Regions from separate parts of the Streptomyces sp. NPDC042201 genome, predicted to be linked through region 2. Evidence: riboswitches for the same ligand, from Rfam matches in the RefSeq annotation. Region 2 holds a riboswitch; each other region holds the start of a gene.

Region 1 (4,530 bases), on a different contig from region 2:
GTGCTCCGGAACCCAGCGAGCCAGGGCCTCGGCCAGACCCGCTTCGAATCCGCTGGCGGGTGGGTTGGCCTTGAACCACACGGCGTCGTGTCCTTCGACGGACATCCGCACCAGGACGGACCACGGCCGCAGCCGGACCTTCCGCTGCCCTGTTTCCCGCAGCCCGTGGGCGGCGAGCTCGCGCTCCGCCCAGCCGAGAGCCGCGCCCCGCCATGCCTCTTGCTCCCACGGTGTGACCGCTTCCCGGTATCGCCCCCGGTCCACGACCTCCGGCACATCACGTCGCATCGCGCCATCACATCACCGGGCCGGCCGAGTCTCCATCCGGTTTTCTCCCGGTCCGGACGACAGCTCGATGACTTATCTGTCCATTTTGGGATTAATGGTCGGCTTTCATTGGTTATCGCACTTACGAGGTGTGCGGCAGAGCGCGGCGCCCATGTGATCGTCTGCGGACGCGACGCCGAACGCGGTGGCTCGACGGCCGGCACCCGATACGAGAAGCACACCCGATCCGAGAAGGAATTGTCAGCCATGACCACTCCCGTCGTTCTCATCACCGGAGCCCTGACCGGCATCGGCCGCGCGACAGCCACCACGTTCGCGGCGGCCGGAGCGCATATCGTCGTCTCCGGACGGCACGAGGAAGCTGGCCTCGCCCTCGCCGAAGAACTGCGCAAGCTGGGCGGCGAGGCGGAGTTCATACGCGCCGACGTGCGCCATGACGACGACCTGAAGACACTCGTCGACGGAACCATCGAGCGCTTCGGCCGCCTCGACATCGCCGTCAACAACGCCGGGACCGAAGGCGAGTTCAGCGCGATCACCGACCTGACCCCGGAGACGTACGCCGCGACCTTCGACACGAACGTACTCGGCACGCTGCTGAGCATGAAGCACGAGCTGCTGGCCATGCGGGCGCAGGGATCCGGCGCCATCGTCAACGTCAGCTCCGTCTTCGGCGAAAGGGGCTACCCCAACGGCGCGCTCTACGTCGCCAGCAAGCACGCGGTCATCGGCCTGACCCGGTCCGCCGCGCTGGAAGCCGCCGCCTTCGGCGTGCGCGTCAACGCCGTCGGCCCCGGCCCCGTACAGACCGAGATGCTCGACCGGTTCATCGGCCGCAGCGACGAGACGAAGAGTTCGTTCGTCGCCACTGTCCCCCTCGGCCGGGCGGGCGATCCGGACGAGATCGCCGAGGCCATCGCCTTCCTCAGCTCCGACCACGCCGGCTTCATGACCGGCCAGACCGTCTTCCTCGACGGCGGCTTGACCGCCGCCTGAGGATCGGACCGGCACCGGCGACCTACCGGCACGGCACATTCCCCTACCCGGGGCCGAGTAGGGGAATGTGCTGTGCCGGTAGGTCAGTAAGGACCGTTCACATTGTCGATCGAGCCGTACCGGTCGGCGGCGTAGTTGCACGCGGCGGTGATGTTGGCGACCGGGTCGTAACTGTCCATCGACGTACCGGGCACGTGATAGGCCTGGAACGTCGGGTCGATCACCTGCAGCAGCCCCTTGGACGGTGTTCCGGCCGCGGCGTTGGAGTCCCAGTTGTTGATGGCCAGCGGGTTGCCCGAAGACTCACGCATGATGTTCCTGTAGATGCCGTCGTAGCTGCCGGGAATGCCTTGCGCGGCCATGACGTCCAGCGACTCCTTTATCCAGCCGTCCAGATCGTTGGTGTACGCCGGTGCGACTGCCTCGGTCGCGACTTCTGCCGGCGCGACTTCCGCCGTCGCGACTGCCGGGACGGTGGCACTACTCGCACCGACCGGCGCGCTCGCGGCGACCGCCGGTGTGGCCGCCTGATCGGCGGCGGACGTGGTCGCCGTCCGCGACTCCGCCTTCCCACCGAGCGTCAGCTTGAGGCCGGGACGAATCAGCGACGGGTTGTCGCCGATGGTCCGCCGGTTGTCCTGATACAGCTTCTGCCAGCCGCCGCTCACGGAATGGGCGCGGGCGATCTTGGACAGGGAGTCACCCGCGACCACGACGTAGGTCACGGAGGTGTCCTTCTGAGCGGCGACAGCAGTCGCCGGGTCCGCTTCCGCGGTGACACGGTGGGCCGACGGCGCGGCGCCGGCGGTTGTCGCCGCCACCAACGGGAGGGCGAGTGCCGCCCCACCCGTGCCCGCGGCGACGAGGCGTCGAGCGAGCGGGCTGGTTCTGGGACGACGGTGCTTTGCATGTGCGGGCATGACGCATTCCTCTCCGTCGCCTGCGAGGTGAGCTGTCGGGTTCGGGCTGGAGCTGCCCGGCCGCGGTGGAATGCGGCTTCACCCCAAGCCGGTCCGGATTTCGGATCGGCGACTTACCTGGTTCCCCCGCTCCTGCCGTACGTGAGTGGACGCGGTTTCCGGATGGCGGCAGGATTCGGCAGTCCATCCGGATTGACGCGAACGTAAGCGAGACCGCCCGGGCGAAACAAGTCCCGAATTCGCAACGCAATCCCCTTTTCGAATCCAGCCGGGAAAGATCCGGCTATTCATCCGATGCCGGGGAACTCAACTTTCCTTCCCTGACAGGGAAATGGAGAAGGAAGCGGGAACCACGGCGCACCACAGAGGTGACACACATCACGGCCGCAACAGAGCCACCACGCAGAACACCGACAAATCGCCCTTATAGGCCGCTCTTGACGAGGAGAAACCATCCCAAACCGCCCGGCCGCCGCAGAAAGCCGCGGCACGGCGGGCGAGGCCGTGCCGCGGCGGTCCACGCGCGGGATCACGCGCAGTACTGCTGCTCCTTGCCGATCGACCGGTACATGCAGTCGGCGTTCTCGATCAGCTGGAGCACCGCGTCGCGGTTCCGGCTGGTCTCACGCTCGATCACCTCGTCGGGCGGATAGAAGCCGCCGCCACCGGAGCTCGGGTACATCTCGAAGGTGTAGCTGAAGACCTTCTGGTTGCCCCACAGCCAGTCGTCGATCGAGCCGTCGGTGATGTACAGGTCACTGGACTGCTCGGGCGTGTACCCGTTGCTCGCGGCCATCTTCCTGCCGACGGCGGCGAAGGCGTCACGGTCGTCCTGGGTCAGGCCGGGCGCGGTGTCGGCGTTGGTCCAGCCGAACGGCCAGAGGACCAGCTCGCTGTACGTATGGAAGTCGATGGCCGCCTTGATCTGCTGCTTGCCGCCGACGACCCGCGAGCGGACGAAGTCGGCGACGACCTTCACCTCGGGGGCGGACTCGGCGGCCCGGCCGCGGTAGGTCTCGGAGCTCGCGGAGCCGGAGGAGCCGCCGCAGCAGCCCCATTTGAAGTTCCAGTTACGGTTGAGGTCGGTACCGACGTACGAGGAGCCGGAGTTGGGCTGACGGTTCTTGCGCCAGCTGCGGTACGCGCCGGAGGCGATGTCGTACTCTCCGCCGTCCGGGTTGAGGTCCGGCACGATCCATATCTCACGGTTGTTGACGGCGTTCGTGATACGCGAGTCGGAGCCGTATCCCGCGCCCATCTCACGCAGCAGATACAGCGCCATCTCCACCGTGAGATGTTCGCGCGCATGCTGGTGGTGGGTGAAAAGGACCTCGGGCTCGCTCTCGTCCGTCGCGACGTTGTCGCTCACCTTGACGGCGATGATGTCCCGGCCCTCATAGGTCTTGCCGATGACACGCTTGGACATGAGATTCGGATACTGCTGAATGCGCTGGTCGATCTCCGCGTTCATCTCCGCGTAGGTGTGATAGCGGGAGTCGGCGGGCGGAAAGTCCATGGGGGCGACGGCCAGTCCGTCGGTCCGTGCGGGCGGCGCGGGCAGCACGGTGAGCCGGTAGCCGAGGGCGCGAAGGCGCGTGGACTGCTCGGCGTTGGCGCTGACGACGACCGAGTGATCGTCGGCCTCGTCGATCGATACGCCGGTCGCGACGAGGGCGGTGCGATCGGCGGCGGTGGCCGGGCCGTGGATCTCGTACTGCCGGATCACCTCCTCGGCAGTGGCGGCCGACGCGAGGGCGGTCGCGGCGGGCGCGCTCGGGGAGGTCGCGGCGGCGGCGAGCGGCGCCGCGACCGCGAGAGCCAGTAACGCCGTGAGGGTGGCGGACCTTCTGCGGTGGATGCGTAGTCGCATGGTCTCTCCTGTAGCGGGGGGAGTCCGGAGAGGCGTCCCCATGCGACGCATCGTGAGACCCTGGCATGCACCCGTCAAGAAGCGCTGTTCGGCCATCGCCGGGGCCCCGCCGCCCCGGGCCGGTTCCGCCGCCGCGCGGCAACGGAACCGGCCCCCACAGGACCTAGCGGACCTGGACGAAGACCGGGTTCGAGTAGAACCACAGATCGTCCCAGGGGCTCTCCTGCCCGTCGGCGAGCGGCTCGACCTCGTCCGTGCTCGTACCGCGCACGCGGGCGTAGAGGTCACTTTCCACATTGCGCAGGGTGTGCCGGATGACGTACTCCTTCCCCTGCTTGCGCCAGTCGCGCGGGCCGAACCGGGCCACCACCTTCGTGGTCGGGTTGGTGTCGGTGTCGAGGCTGGCGCTCGGGCCGGTGACCTGGCCCACGATCAGGTCGACACGCCGGACCTCCG
Region 2 (4,530 bases):
GTCATGGAGTGGTCGATCCAGGACATCGCGAAGAAGGCCGGTACGACGAGCCGCACGCTCAGGCACTACGGCGAGCTGGGGCTGCTGGAGCCCAGCCGGACCGGCGCCAACGGGTACCGCTACTACGACCAGGACGCCCTGGTCCGGCTGCAGCGGATTCTGCTGCTGCGTGAGCTCGGCCTCGGGCTGCCGGCGATTGCCCGGGTACTCGACGGCCAGCAGGACACGGCCGCCGCCCTGCGCACCCATCTCGGGCTGCTGGAGCAGGAGCGCGAGCGCATCGGACGCCTGATCACGTCGGTGCGGACCACTCTCCACAAGACCGCGACGGGAGAGGAACTCATGGCCGAGGAAGTGCTCGACGGCTTCGATCACACGCAGTACGAGCAGGAGGTGACCCAGAGGTGGGGCCGGGAGGCCTACGCGAAGAGCGACCGCTGGTGGCGCTCGCTCAGCGAGCGGGAGCGGCAGGGGTTCCAGGAGCAGCACGAGGAGATCGCCCGCGACTGGGGGCGGACACGGGCGGCCGGCCTCGGCGCCGGAAGCGACGAGGCGCAGGCGGTCGCCCGGCGCCACTGCGCGTGGCTGTCGGTCACGGTCGAGCCGACGAAGTCGTACGTCATCGGTGTCACGGCGATGTACGTGGATGATCCACGTTTCGCCGCCGCATATGAGAAGTACGGTGAAGGGACGGCTGTGCTCGTACGGGACGCCATGAAGGTGTACGCCGAGCGCCACCTGACCGACTGACCGACTGGCCATCCGCCCCGCTGGGGGCCCGGCCGACCGACCGGGCCCCGTAGCCCACTCGGCCGATGGCGAGTCGCCGCCGAGCGCGGCAGCGGCCAGCCTGGGTGGGGCGCGGTACCGTCCCGCAGCCGCAGGCGGACCGGCAGGAGACCACTGGTGGGGAAGCTGAGGAAGCTCCGAGAGGGCATCGGCGGCAGAGACCGGCGGGCCCAGGAAGGAGCTGGCTTCTGGGCCGACGAGAAGGCGGGCTTCTGGTCGGGCGCCGGTACCGGCCGTGCGGGCCATCGGCTGGGACGCCCCACCGGGCGTCGGCTGGTGCGCATTCTGCCCGCTGTGGTGATCCTGGCGGGGGTGGTCTTCGACCTCGTGACCCCCGCGCGCATCACCGCCGCTCCCCTGTTCGCGGCCGCCCCGCTGGTCGCCGCCCCGTTCTATCCCGCGATCGGCACGCTGCTGGTCGCCTTCGCCTCGCTGTGCGCCGAGCTGTTGCTGCACCTCTACACCGATTCGCCGGTGTTCGACCCCGCGGCGCTCACCGAGCTGCTGACCGTGGTGGTCGTCTCCGTCCTCGCCATGTACATCAATGGCGTCGTACGCCGCAGCGGACAGCGGCTCGCCTCCGCCCGCATCATCGCCGAGACCGCCCAGCGCGCCGTGCTGCCCAGACCCGCCGAACGGATCGGCGGTCTGCGGATCGCCGCGCGGTACGAGGCCGCGCAGGAGGGCGCGTTCATCGGCGGGGACCTGTTCGCCGTACAGGACACGCCGTACGGGGTCCGGCTGGTGGTCGGGGACGTACGGGGCAAGGGGCTGGAGGCGGTCGAGGCGGTGGCCGTGGTCATCGGGTCGTTCCGGGAGGCCGCCGAGCAGGAGAGCTCGCTGGAAGGGGTCGCACAGCGGCTGGAGCGGGCGCTGAGACGCGAGGGGACACGGCGGGACGGGCTCGATGTCTTCGAGGGGTTCACCACGGCTGTGCTCGCCGAGATCCCGCACGGCGAGAACGTGGTGCGGCTGCTCAACCGGGGCCACCCCGAGCCGCTGCTGATGTGCGAGAACGGCGCGGTACGGATGCTGGCACCGACCGACCCCGCGCTGCCGCTCGGGATGAGCGACCTGGGCGCGTGGCCGGACCGCGCGGAAGAGGCCGCCTATCCCGACGGCGCGACCCTGCTCTTCTACACGGACGGACTCACTGAGGCGCGCGACAACCGGGGTGCCTTCTACGTCCCGCGCGACCGGCTCGACGGGCGGATCTTCCATGGGCCCGATGATCTGCTGCAGGCGCTGATCGATGACGTACGCGTGCATACCGGCGGCACCGGGAGCCAGGACGACATGGCGCTGCTGGCGGTCAGCCGGCCCATCGAGGGGCAGCTGGACTGGCGCAGGGCCATGCCCGCCTTTCCCTGACGCCCCTGACGCCCCTGACGGGCGGGGAAGCCCCCGCGGCGGGCGAGGCCGAGCAGCGGGGGAGGCCGTGCGGCGGGAGAGATCGCGTGGCGTGTGACGCGTGTAGAAGTGCGCTTCGGGTCATTGCCACCGTCCGTAATCGCGGGGTATCCCTCCGCATAACATTTGACACACCGTCAGGAATGAAACGTGTTCTGATGGAGGGTCAACTCGCCCGGTTGCGACTCCATGTGTCCTGGTACGTCCGATGCGAAGTTGTTAATGATCACCCGGAACGGCTTGGAATAAGACCCGGGTCTCTATTAACGTTCGATAACGCAGCGCGGTCGTCCCAGCCGTCGCCAGAGATGGCACCGTGCGCACGCGCCGAATCCCGCAAGGGAACCGGGGAACCACCAATTGGGGTGAATCGGGTGCCCTCTGCTGCCCTGAGCAGCGAGAACACCCGTAGGAGACCTTCCTGCTCCGAACCCGTCAGCTAACCCGGTAGGCGAGAAGGAAGGAAAGGAGCGCGCCCCAGTGGCGTCCAACAAGCCTGCCCCCGCAGCCCCCTTCGAAACTCACACCTTCGGTAACGAGGCAGACGGGGCATGGGGGGAGTGGAATCCCACCGAGGAGTCCCTCCGGCCCGTACGCGGCAGACACCGCGTCGCCAAGCGCAGCGGAATCGCCCGCAACGGGCTCGCCCGTAGCTCCACGGTCCTCGGTGTCGGCGTCTTCGCCGCCGTCGGCGCGGGCGGCATGGCCACCGCGCAGGACAAGCCCGCGGTCTCCATATCCCTGCCCGACGCCATCGCGGACAATCTCCCGGACGCGAAATCGCTTCCCGGCGTGGGCTCCCTGGCATCGGACGACGCCGAGCCCGACCTGCTGGCCACCGCACCGCTCACCACGGCCGGCCTCACGACCGCCGACGCCGAGCAGGGGGCCACCGACGCGGGCGAGGCCCTGCGCGCCCGCATCCTCCAGCAGGCCGAGCAGCAGCAGGCCGAGGCCGACGCCACGGAGAAGGCGGCCGCGGAGACGGCGGCCGCCGAGAAGGCCGCGGCGCAGGCGAAGAAGCAGCAGACCGAGGCCGAGAAGAAGATCGAGGCGGCGAAGAAGAAGGCCGAGGCGGAGGCCAAGGCCAAGGCGGAGGCGGAGCGCCTCGCCAAGCTGGCCGCCAGCTACTCCCTCCCCACCTCCTCGTACACGCTCACCTCCACCTACGGTGAGTCCGGCTCCATGTGGTCCTCCGGCTACCACACCGGCCTGGACTTCGCCGCTCCGACGGGCACGCCGGTCAAGGCCGTGCACAGCGGCACTGTGAAGTCGGCCGGCTGGTCGGGCTCGTACGGCTACCGCACGGTCCTGGAGCTGGCCGACGGTACGGAGATCTGGTACTGCCACCAGTCCTCGATGACCGTCAGCGCCGGGCAGAAGGTCACCACGGGCGAGGTCATCGGGCGCGTCGGCGCGACCGGCAATGTGACCGGTCCGCATCTGCACCTCGAGATCCACACGCCGGGCGGCTCGGGGGTCGACCCGATGAGCTGGCTGCGGGGCATGGGCCTCACTCCCTGACGTACGCACAGTCCCCGGCGGCTCCGGCGCTCACCCCCCGACGCCGGAGCCGCCGGCTCTTCCCCTGACGAAACACGGCGATAGCGCGGCGAAAACGCGGTCAAAACGCGGCGAAAGCCCGGGGGAACGGAATAGGGCGGCCCGTCGCCGGGGTTGAATCAACCCATGACTGATCTGCGCAAGCTGGGCTCCTCCGACCTTCACGTCTTCCCGCTCGCCCTCGGCGGCAATGTCTTCGGCTGGACCGCCGACGAGGCGCAGTCCTTCGCCGTGCTCGACGCGTACGCCGCCGCGGGCGGCAACTTCGTCGACACCGCCGACACCTACTCCTCGTGGGTGCCTGGCAACGAGGGCGGTGAGTCCGAGACGGTCCTCGGCAACTGGCTCGCTTCGCGCGGCAACCGCTCCGACGTGCTTGTCGCGACCAAGGTCGGCCGCCACCCGCAGTACACCGGCCTGTCGGCGACCACCATCAAGACCGGCGCCGAGGAGTCGCTGCGCCGGCTCCGTACGGACTACATCGACCTGTACTACACGCACTTCGACGACCCGAACGTCCCCGTCGAGGAGATCATCACCGCCCTCGACCAGCTGGTGCGGGAGGGCAAGGTCCGCGCCATCGCCGCCTCCAACATCAGCCCGGAGCGGCTGGCCGCCTCGATCGCCTTCTCGGAGAGCGAGGGGCTGGCCCGCTATGTGGCCCTCCAGCCCCAGTACAACCTGGTCTCGCGGGACACCTATGAGGGCGCGCTCCAGGACACCGCGATCCGCTACGGGCTCTCCGCCGTGCCGTACTACGCCCTCGCG
Region 3 (4,530 bases), on a different contig from region 2:
GCCCCCGCGCACGACGGACCCGATGAGGTGCCCGCGCTCTTCACCTGGGAGTTCGCCACCGATCCCTACCCCGCCTACGCCTGGCTGCGCGAGCACGCGCCCGTGCACAGGACCGCGCTGCCCAGCGGGGTCGAGGCCTGGCTCGTGACGCGGTACGGCGACGCCAGGCAGGCGCTCGCCGACCCGCGGCTCTCCAAGAACCCCACGCATCACGCGGGACCGGCGCACGCCAAGGGGAAGACGGGGATCCCCGGGGAGCGCAAGGCGGAGCTGATGACGCACCTGCTGAATATCGACCCGCCCGACCACACCCGGCTGCGGCGGCTGGTGTCCAAGGCGTTCACGCCCCGTACGGTCGCCGAGTTCGCCCCGCGCGTACAGGAGCTGACGGACCGGCTCATCGACGGCTTCGCGGCCGACGGGGAGGCGGACCTGATCCATGACTTCGCCTTCCCGCTGCCCATCTACGCGATCTGCGATCTGCTGGGGGTGCCGCGCGAGGACCAGGACGACTTCCGGGACTGGGCGGGCATGATGATCCGGCACGGCGGCGGGCCGCGCGGCGGGGTCGCGCGCTCGGTCAAGAAGATGCGCGGATATCTCGCCGAGCTCATCCACCGTAAGAGGGAGAACCCCGGCGAGGACCTGATCTCCGGCCTGATCCGCTCCAGCGACCACGGCGAGCACCTCACCGAGAACGAAGCCGCGGCGATGGCCTTCATCCTGCTCTTCGCGGGGTTCGAGACCACGGTCAACCTCATCGGCAACGGGATGTACGCCCTGCTGCGCCACCCCGAGCAGCGCGCGCGGCTACAGCGCTCGCTCGACGCGGGGGAGACGGGGCTGCTCGCGTCGGGGGTCGAGGAGCTGCTGCGGTACGACGGGCCCGTGGAGATGGCGACCTGGCGCTACGCCACCGAGCCGCTGACGCTCGGCGGACAGCGGATCGCGGCGGGCGATCCCGTCCTGGTCGTACTCGCCGCCGCCGACCGTGACCCGGAGCGGTTCGCCGATCCGGACACGCTCGATCTCGCTCGCCGTGACAATCAGCATCTCGGCTACGGGCACGGCATCCACTACTGCCTCGGCGCCCCGCTCGCCCGGCTGGAGGGACAGGCCGCGCTCGCCACGTTGCTGACCCGGCTGCCCGATGTGCGGCTTGCCCAGGATCCTGCTGATTTGCGATGGCGCGGAGGGCTCATCATGCGTGGATTGCGCACGCTTCCGGTGCAGTTCACGCCATTGTCCGGCTGACGGAACGTCAGGACTGTGACTTTCGCGTGATCTCTGCTGCATCGACTTGTGACAAGCGTTCGAGTACCGCTACGTTCACCGACGACTCAGCAGCAACACGCCGTAGTCGAATTGACAGTCTCACGGAAGGCAACCGCATGCGCTCCGCGAACGGCCGGCACCGTCGACCTCGCCAGGCCCCCGCCCTGATCGTCGCGGCAGGGGTGACCGGATCGGCGCTCGCGATCCCGCTGCTCGGTGCCACCGGCGCCGTCGCGGCCGACGCCACCACCTGGGATCACGTCGCCGAGTGCGAGAGCGGCGGAATGTGGAGCGCGGACCTCGGTAACGGCTACTACGGCGGACTGCAGATCTCGCAGGAGACCTGGGACGACTTCGGCGGCGGGGACTACGCGGCCCGCGCCGACCTCGCGAGCCGCTCCCAGCAGATCGCGATAGCCGAGAAGGTGCTCGCCGCGCAGGGGCCGACGGCCTGGCTCAGCTGTGCGGCGATCTCGGGGCTGACGGACGACGGCGCCCTGCCCGGCGTCGACCCGGGGGCCGCCCCCGACGCGTCCGGAACCCCGAAGGACAGAGGGAGCGCCGATCCGGCGGACACGGCCCCGTCAAAGTCTCCGTCCAAGTCGCCGTCAAAGTCCCCGTCGACTCCGGACGGCGCGGAGAAGCAGACGGACAAGCCGGCCCCCTCCGGGTCCGCGGGCGGCTCCGGCTCGGACGGCTCCGACGCCTCGGACGGCTCCGACGCGGAGGGCGCGGACGGTACGGATCCGGCCACCGGCAAGCACCGCGGCGACGCCGCCCCGGAAGAATCTGCTTCGGGCAATTCGGGCGAAGACCGCGAATCTGGACGTCATGCCTCGCGAGGTGACGGATCGACACGCGACGCGGACGGCGTCGACGGTGGGGCGGAGGGCGCGGATGGTGCGTACACCGTCCAGTCCGGCGACTGCCTCTGGCTCATCGCCGACGAGCAGGAGGTGCCCGGCGGCTGGACCGCGCTCTACGAGGCGAACAAGGACACCGTCGGCTCCGACCCCGACCTCATCCTTCCTGGCCAGAGCCTTGATCTCGGCGTGAAGTAGGGGAAGTTAGAGGCCCTATGTCCGCTTCTGTGCAAGTGAGACAAGGGTCTCTTTGCCGCAACTCGGGCTTTTTGCTCCGTCCGTTGACCCGCTGGATCCCTCACCTGCGTAAACACCCACGATCCGCCGGGGGATAAGGGCGTTTTCTCACCTATGCGCCCCTTTGGATATCCGGCAGACCTGTGATTACGGTCTGAACCGCTCGCACCGCGGGCCTCGTCGACCGTCACGCCGAATCCTGCCGTCGGTCGGGGGGAGTAATCGTCGCGTCAAGCGCCGAAGGCAGGAGCGGGGGACCCAAAGGTTCGTGCCGGCCCGGCCGTCGAGAGACGGCCGACGACCGGCTTGGGGTGAAGTCGTGTGCGAGAGCGCGCGGCCGGGCAACTCACTTGGCCCGAACCCGACAGCTGACCTCGTAGGCGTCGGTGAGGAGAAGCTCCATGCTGCGTTCCAGCAAGGCCAAGCACCGTCGCCCGTCCTCGTCCAGGGCTGTTCGCTACGCCACTCTCGCCGGCATGACCGGTGCCGTCGTCGCGGCGCCGCTGATCGGTGCCACGTCCGCCTCCGCCGCGACCCCGTCCGAGTGGGACCAGGTCGCCCAGTGCGAGTCCGGCGGCAACTGGTCCATCAACACCGGCAACGGCTTCTACGGTGGCCTCCAGTTCACCACCTCCACCTGGGCCGCGTACGGCGGCAGCGCCTACGCCGCCAGGGCCGACCAGGCCTCCAAGTCCCAGCAGATAGCCGTCGCCGAGAAGGTCCTGGCCGGCCAGGGCAAGGGTGCCTGGCCCAGCTGCGGCGTGAACCTGTCCAACGCCGCGTACGACGGCGGCTCGGCCGACTCCGCAGCGCAGCCCGTTCCCCAGCAGAAGGAGCAGGCCCAGCCCGCCCCCCAGCCGGAGCAGCCCGTCCGTAGTGACGCGCAGGCCGCCTCGCGCGGCGAGAGCCGTCCCGCCCCGGTCGAGAAGGGCGACGGCGAGTACAAGGTCAAGTCCGGCGACACCCTCTCCAAGATCGCCGGTGCCCACCACGTCAAGGGTGGCTGGAAGAAGCTGTTCGAGCTGAACAAGGACATCGTCAAGGACGCCGACGTCATCCACCCGGGCCAGCTGCTCCACCTGAGCTGACCCGCCCCGGCCGGCCCCGACCACCCCGGTCCGGCGGCCCGGCCGGCCGGCCCCGGCCACCCCGGTCCGGCGCGTTCTCCCCCGTACGCGCCGGGCCGGGGTTTCCGCTGTCCGCCCCGCCCTCCGAGGGCCGGACGGTCTCAGCGGGCGGGCACCGGCCTGCCGACGATCCCGAGCGGTTAGGCTCTTGCCGCAAGGCCAAGAAGACCCTGCACTCAAGCGTCACATCCCAGAAGGAGATGCTCGTGCCGTCCATCGACGTCGTCGTAGCCCGGGAAATCCTTGACTCCCGAGGCAACCCCACGGTCGAGGTCGAGGTCGGCCTCGACGACGGCAGCACGGGTCGTGCTGCTGTCCCCTCCGGTGCCTCCACCGGTGCGTTCGAGGCCCTTGAGCTCCGCGACGGTGACAAGAACCGCTACCAGGGCAAGGGTGTCGAGAAGGCCGTCCTCGCCGTCATCGAGCAGATCGGCCCGGAGCTGGTCGGGTACGACGCCACCGAGCAGCGCCTGATCGACCAGGCGATGTTCGACCTGGACGCCACCCCGGACAAGTCGTCGCTCGGCGCCAACGCCATCCTCGGCGTCTCCCTCGCCGTCGCGCACGCCGCCTCCGAGGCCTCCGACCTCCCGCTCTTCCGCTACCTGGGCGGCCCGAACGCGCACCTGCTGCCCGTTCCGATGATGAACATCCTGAACGGCGGCTCGCACGCCGACTCCAACGTGGACATCCAGGAGTTCATGATCGCCCCGATCGGCGCGGAGTCCTTCTCCGAGGCGCTGCGCTGGGGCGCCGAGGTCTACCACACGCTCAAGAAGGTCCTGAAGGAGAAGGGGCTCTCCACCGGCCTCGGCGACGAGGGCGGCTTCGCGCCGAACCTGGACTCCAACCGCGCCGCGCTGGACCTGATCCTCGAAGCCATCAAGGAAGCCGGTTACGCCCCCGGCAAGGACATCGCGCTCGCGCTCGACGTCGCCGCGTCCGAGTTCTACAAGGACGGCTCGTACGCGTTCGAGGGCAAGTCCCGCTCGGCCGCCGAGATGACCGAGTACTACGAGGAGCTCGTC
Region 4 (4,530 bases), on a different contig from region 2:
GAGACGGGCGCGCAGCCGCTCGCGGGTCTCGGGGGCGAGGCCGAGGCCCTCGGTGAGATAGCGGTCGGTGGTGCCCCAGGTCTTCTCGATGGTCTCGAAGGCCGCGGCGAGGTATTCGGCGCGGGCGTCGAAGAGCGGGCTGAGCAGCTCCATCACCTCGGGGGACTTGCCGGCGGGCGAGTTGTCGCTGCGGCGTACGAGATAACGGCGGTGCGGGTCGTTCGACTTCAGATAGTCGGCCTCGATCGCCTCGGGCTCGACCCCGACCGCGAGCAGGGACACGGCGATGGAGAGCCCTGCCCGGTCCTTGCCCGCCGCGCAGTGCATCAGCGCCGGGACGCTTTCCTCGGCGAGGGCGTGCAGCACCCGGCTGTGCTCGGCGACGCGGTCCGTGATGATCGCCCGGTACGAGTTGATCATCCGGTCCGCGGCCTTGCCGTCCGACAGGAGCGAGCGCAGCTGGTCGAGATCACCGTCCCGGACCATCTTCCAGAACTCGGCGCCGTCGGCCGGGTCGGTGAGCGGAATGTTCACATTTCGCACCCCGGCCAGCTCCACGTCCACGCCGTCGAGCTTGAGGTCGGCGGCATTGCGGAAGTCGAAGACCGTGTGCAGGCCGAGGGAGGAGAGGAAGGCGGCGTCGGCCGCGGTGGCGTTGGCGAGATGGCCGCTGCGGAAGAGCCGTCCGTACCGTACCCGTCGGCCGTCCGTGGTCGGCAGCCCGCCCACGTCACGGAAGTTGCGCACTCCGGACAGCTCGGGCTCGGTCGACGGGACCTGCGGCAGCTGCTGCGTCACGGCCTGCTCCTCCGTGTCTGCCGTCGGCGCTGCTCGCCGACGATGTCGACTCCTGACCCTACGACATCTGTTCGCACGGCAATCAGTTCGACCGCCGGGGATACAGATCGACATTATTCGGACATCGCGCACGGGTTGATATCGCCCAAATCATCATCTGTCCGCATTGGGATATTTGGCCCAACGTGCCCCGGTCGAGGGCGAGATGAGCCTCGGCCAGTGAGCAGGATCATATCCGTGACGTTGCGTGGCTGTACCAAGAAACGGAATTTGCCGCCTCACATGGAATCCGAAGATCGGTAATCCACGCAGGGTGACCGGAATTCCCCGGTGATATCGAAGCGGGTGTCATCGGCGGAAATCAGAGGGCTTGTTCAGGCCGTCCCGACTCGCCTACGTTCACCCTCAATCCGAGCGGAACGCCAAATCCTGCCGCCGCTCGGAATTCGCACTCACCCATCCACGCGTGGCAGGAGCGGGGAACCCAGGTAGTACGCCGGCCCTTAGGCCAGGACCGGCTTGGGGTGAAGTCGCGCAGCACGCGCGGCCGGGCATCTCCAGCCCGAACCCGACAGCTTACCTCGCAGGCGCCGGAGAGGAATTCGTCATGCCCGGTAAGCATCGCCGTCCCAAGTCCAACCCGATTGCCCGCGGATTCATCGTCGCCGGCGCGGGCGGGGCCGCCCTCGCGCTTCCGCTCATGGGCGCCACCGGTGCGCACGCCGCCGAGAAGGCCGCGCCGCAGTCCGCCTCCGTCGCGCACACGGCCCAGAGCCTGTCCGCCTCCGCCAAGTCCCCGAGGCTCTACACCGTGGTCGCCGGCGACTATCTGTCCAAGATCGCCCGCGACCACAAGGTCCGCGGCGGCTGGCACAAGCTGTACAAGGACAACCGCAAGGCGATCGGCGCCGACCCGTCGCTGATCCACCCCGGCCTGAAGCTCACCCTCGGCGCCAAGGCCAGGGCCGCCCACTCCGCGACCCCGGCCACGACCTCCAGCAAGCCCCCGAAGCCCGCGGAGCCGTCCGAGGAGCCCTCGGAGCCGTCCACCGTCACGGAGCCCACCGCCCCGGCCACCGAGACCCCCGCGCCGAGCAGCGATTCCGGCTTCACCCTGCCCATCGACGGCGGGCAGCCCAGCACGCCGTACCACGCCTCCGGCAGCAGCTGGTCCAGCGGCTACCACACCGGTGTGGACTTCTCGGCCTCCACCGGCACCGTGGTGAAGGCGGTCGGCGCGGGCACCGTCGTGACGGCCGGCTGGGGCGGCTCGTACGGCAACCAGGTCGTCATCCAGCACAGCGACGGCCACTACTCGCAGTACGGCCACATGTCCTCCCTCTCCGTCTCGGCCGGCCAGACCGTCAGCGAGGGCCAGCAGATCGGGCTCTCCGGCGCCACCGGCAATGTCACAGGACCGCACCTGCACTTCGAGATCAGGACCGGCCCGGAGTACGGCTCGGACATCGACCCGCTGGAATTCCTCCGTCAGCACGGCGTCTCCATCTGATCGGGGAAGCCCTGATATGACATCACCTCCGCCCGGCACCTGGAGTGCCGGGCGGAGATCATTTCGCGTATTCCCGCTTGGGCGAATCTTGACCGATGGCATATCTCACCCACCGTCAACTCCTTCTTACGGTCGCGTAGGTCACATCCACGGGTGAAAGATGTGCTGCTGTGGCAGACGATTCGAGATCAAGAAGAAGAGGCGTATTCGGGTCGTACACGGCGATCGGTGACAGCTTCACGGAAGGCGTGGGAGACCCAGGACCCGACGGGCTGTACGTCGGCTGGGCGGACCGCCTCGCGGTTCTGCTCGCGGACCAGCTTCCGGTCTCCGGCGAGACGGCGGACGCCGTGCACGGCGATTTCCGGTACGCCAATCTCGCCGTACGCGGCCGGCTGCTGGACCAGATCGTCGACGAGCAGATACCGCGCGCGAAGGAACTCGGCCCGGACCTGGTGACCTTCTGCGCCGGAGGCAACGACATCATCCGGCCCGGCACCGACCCCGACGATGTCGCCGAGCGCTTCGAACGCGCCGTCGCCGACCTCACCGGCGCCGTGGGCACCGTCATGGTGACCACCGGCTTCGACACCCGGGGTGTCCCCGTGCTGCGCCATCTGCGCGGCAAGATCGCCACGTACACCGCTCATGTACGGTCCATCGCCGACCGCTACGACTGTCCCGTGCTCGACCTCTGGTCCCTCAAGTCCGTCCAGGACAGGCGGGCCTGGGACGGCGACCGGCTGCATCTGTCACCCGAGGGACACACCCGTGTCGCGCTGCGCGCCGCACAGGTGCTCGGCCTCGACGTGCCCGCAGACCCGGACCAGGTGTGGCCGCCACAGCAGCCGCGCGGCACGTTCGAGGTGCGGCGCGACAACATCCACTGGGCGCGGGAGTATCTGGTGCCCTGGATCGGGCGCCGGCTGCGCGGCGTCTCCTCCGGGGACCATGTCGCGGCCAAACGGCCCGATCTGCTGCCGCTGAAGCACTGACGGCGGGGGTGTGCCGGGGCCCGCGCTACGCCCCCGCCGGGATCCGCTCCAGTACCCCGCCAGCGAAGACGTCGTACAACGGCAGCGTCTCCAGATGCACATAGCCGATATGACAGTCGCACACGGCCAGCGGGCAGGCCCGGGGGCCGAGCGCCCGCCGGTACGACCCGTCGTAGAGATTGCCCAGCTCGGCGCGGACGAAATGGCAGCGCCGTACCGTACCCTCCCCGTCCACCGAGATCACCGACTCACCCGTACGGCACGGCAGACCGGCCGAGCGGTGCGGATGGCGGCTGTACGGGAAGAGCGGATCGAGCTCCGTCCAGCGGTCGGCCTCCTCGTCCGTATAGCTGTGCCCCTCGGCCGCGTTGATCCAGAGATAGATGTGTCCGGGCAGCTCGGCGCGCAGCCGGCGTGCGTGCTCCTGATGGCTGGGGATGCCGACGACGCCCACGCTGAACCGGATGCCCCGGTCGGCCAGGTCATGACACTTCGCCAGGAAGCGGTCGTACGGCGTCTGTCCCGGGTGGTACGTGCACCACAGGGCCAGCGTCCGTGGGTCGGCGTCCGCCAGCCAGTCGGTGCGGCAGCTGAGATTCGTCTGGATGGCCACCCGGCGGACATGCGGCAGCCCGGACAGCTCGGTGAGCGCGCGCCGGTACCAGGAGCGGACCAGACCCTCGCCCCAGGGGGTGAACAGGACCGACAGCCGGTCCTCCGTCTGCGCCGACGCCCAGGCGGTGAAGCGCTCCAGGGCGGCCCGGTCGGCGCGCAGCTGCTCGCGGCTGTCGCGCCGCTTGGCGAACGGGCAGTAGGGACAGTCGTAGTCGCAGGAGGAGAGCGGGCCGCGGTAGAGGATCGTCAGGTCCACGGGGTCTCACTTCGCTTCGTACGTGGCCATCGCGGCCCGTACGGCAGGGGAGAAGAGCGCCGGGCCCAGAGCGTCCGAGTGGGCGAGCCCTTCGGGGGAGAGCCGCAGCAGCCCGGGGCCCGCGCCGCCGTCGAGCCAGCCGAGCGCCGCGAACCGGCCCAGCTCCGCCGGGAAGTCCTCGGCGGGGCCGCTGCCGAACCGCTCGCGGTAGCCGGCCACTTCCATGCCCCCGGCCTGCAGGAGCGACTGGAGAAGATGACGACGGCGCGGCTCGTCGCCGTCGACCCGGTAGCCCACCTCGGCCCGTGAGAAGTCCTCCGCCGCCGCGTACGCGTCGATGATCGTCCGTATCTCGC

The links. A riboswitch is a leader RNA that binds a small molecule or an ion and turns the genes downstream of it on or off. The one in region 2 is predicted to bind cyclic di-AMP.
Region 1: linked by a shared signal. The riboswitch ahead of ACZ6MZ_RS13025 (transglycosylase SLT domain-containing protein) and the one ahead of ACZ6MZ_RS00065 (M23 family metallopeptidase) in region 2 are both predicted to bind cyclic di-AMP.
Region 3: linked by a shared signal. The riboswitch ahead of ACZ6MZ_RS15510 (transglycosylase family protein) and the one ahead of ACZ6MZ_RS00065 (M23 family metallopeptidase) in region 2 are both predicted to bind cyclic di-AMP.
Region 4: linked by a shared signal. The riboswitch ahead of ACZ6MZ_RS25925 (M23 family metallopeptidase) and the one ahead of ACZ6MZ_RS00065 (M23 family metallopeptidase) in region 2 are both predicted to bind cyclic di-AMP.

What each region holds. Positions count from the first base shown of each region.
Region 1 covers NZ_JBVJDS010000004.1:594,711-599,240, forward strand. Annotated here, with positions in the region: gene ACZ6MZ_RS13015 (aminoglycoside phosphotransferase family protein) at 1-288, opposite strand, end outside; gene ACZ6MZ_RS13020 (SDR family NAD(P)-dependent oxidoreductase) at 535-1,284, shown strand; gene ACZ6MZ_RS13025 (transglycosylase SLT domain-containing protein) at 1,368-2,204, opposite strand; cyclic di-AMP (ydaO/yuaA leader) riboswitch at 2,209-2,366, opposite strand; gene ACZ6MZ_RS13030 (M14 family metallopeptidase) at 2,734-4,074, opposite strand; gene ACZ6MZ_RS13035 (CehA/McbA family metallohydrolase domain-containing protein) at 4,238-4,530, opposite strand, start outside.
Region 2 covers NZ_JBVJDS010000001.1:17,584-22,113, reverse strand. Annotated here, with positions in the region: gene ACZ6MZ_RS00075 (MerR family transcriptional regulator) at 4-750, shown strand; gene ACZ6MZ_RS00070 (PP2C family protein-serine/threonine phosphatase) at 937-2,160, shown strand; cyclic di-AMP (ydaO/yuaA leader) riboswitch at 2,515-2,668, shown strand; gene ACZ6MZ_RS00065 (M23 family metallopeptidase) at 2,680-3,723, shown strand; gene ACZ6MZ_RS00060 (aldo/keto reductase) at 3,889-4,530, shown strand, end outside.
Region 3 covers NZ_JBVJDS010000005.1:419,692-424,221, forward strand. Annotated here, with positions in the region: gene ACZ6MZ_RS15500 (cytochrome P450 family protein) at 1-1,254, shown strand, start outside; gene ACZ6MZ_RS15505 (transglycosylase family protein) at 1,392-2,336, shown strand; cyclic di-AMP (ydaO/yuaA leader) riboswitch at 2,601-2,773, shown strand; gene ACZ6MZ_RS15510 (transglycosylase family protein) at 2,777-3,463, shown strand; gene eno (phosphopyruvate hydratase) at 3,709-4,530, shown strand, end outside.
Region 4 covers NZ_JBVJDS010000011.1:178,268-182,797, reverse strand. Annotated here, with positions in the region: gene ACZ6MZ_RS25930 (tyrosine-protein phosphatase) at 1-798, opposite strand, end outside; cyclic di-AMP (ydaO/yuaA leader) riboswitch at 1,242-1,401, shown strand; gene ACZ6MZ_RS25925 (M23 family metallopeptidase) at 1,406-2,308, shown strand; gene ACZ6MZ_RS25920 (SGNH/GDSL hydrolase family protein) at 2,479-3,303, shown strand; gene ACZ6MZ_RS25915 (STM4011 family radical SAM protein) at 3,329-4,174, opposite strand; gene ACZ6MZ_RS25910 (STM4012 family radical SAM protein) at 4,181-4,530, opposite strand, start outside.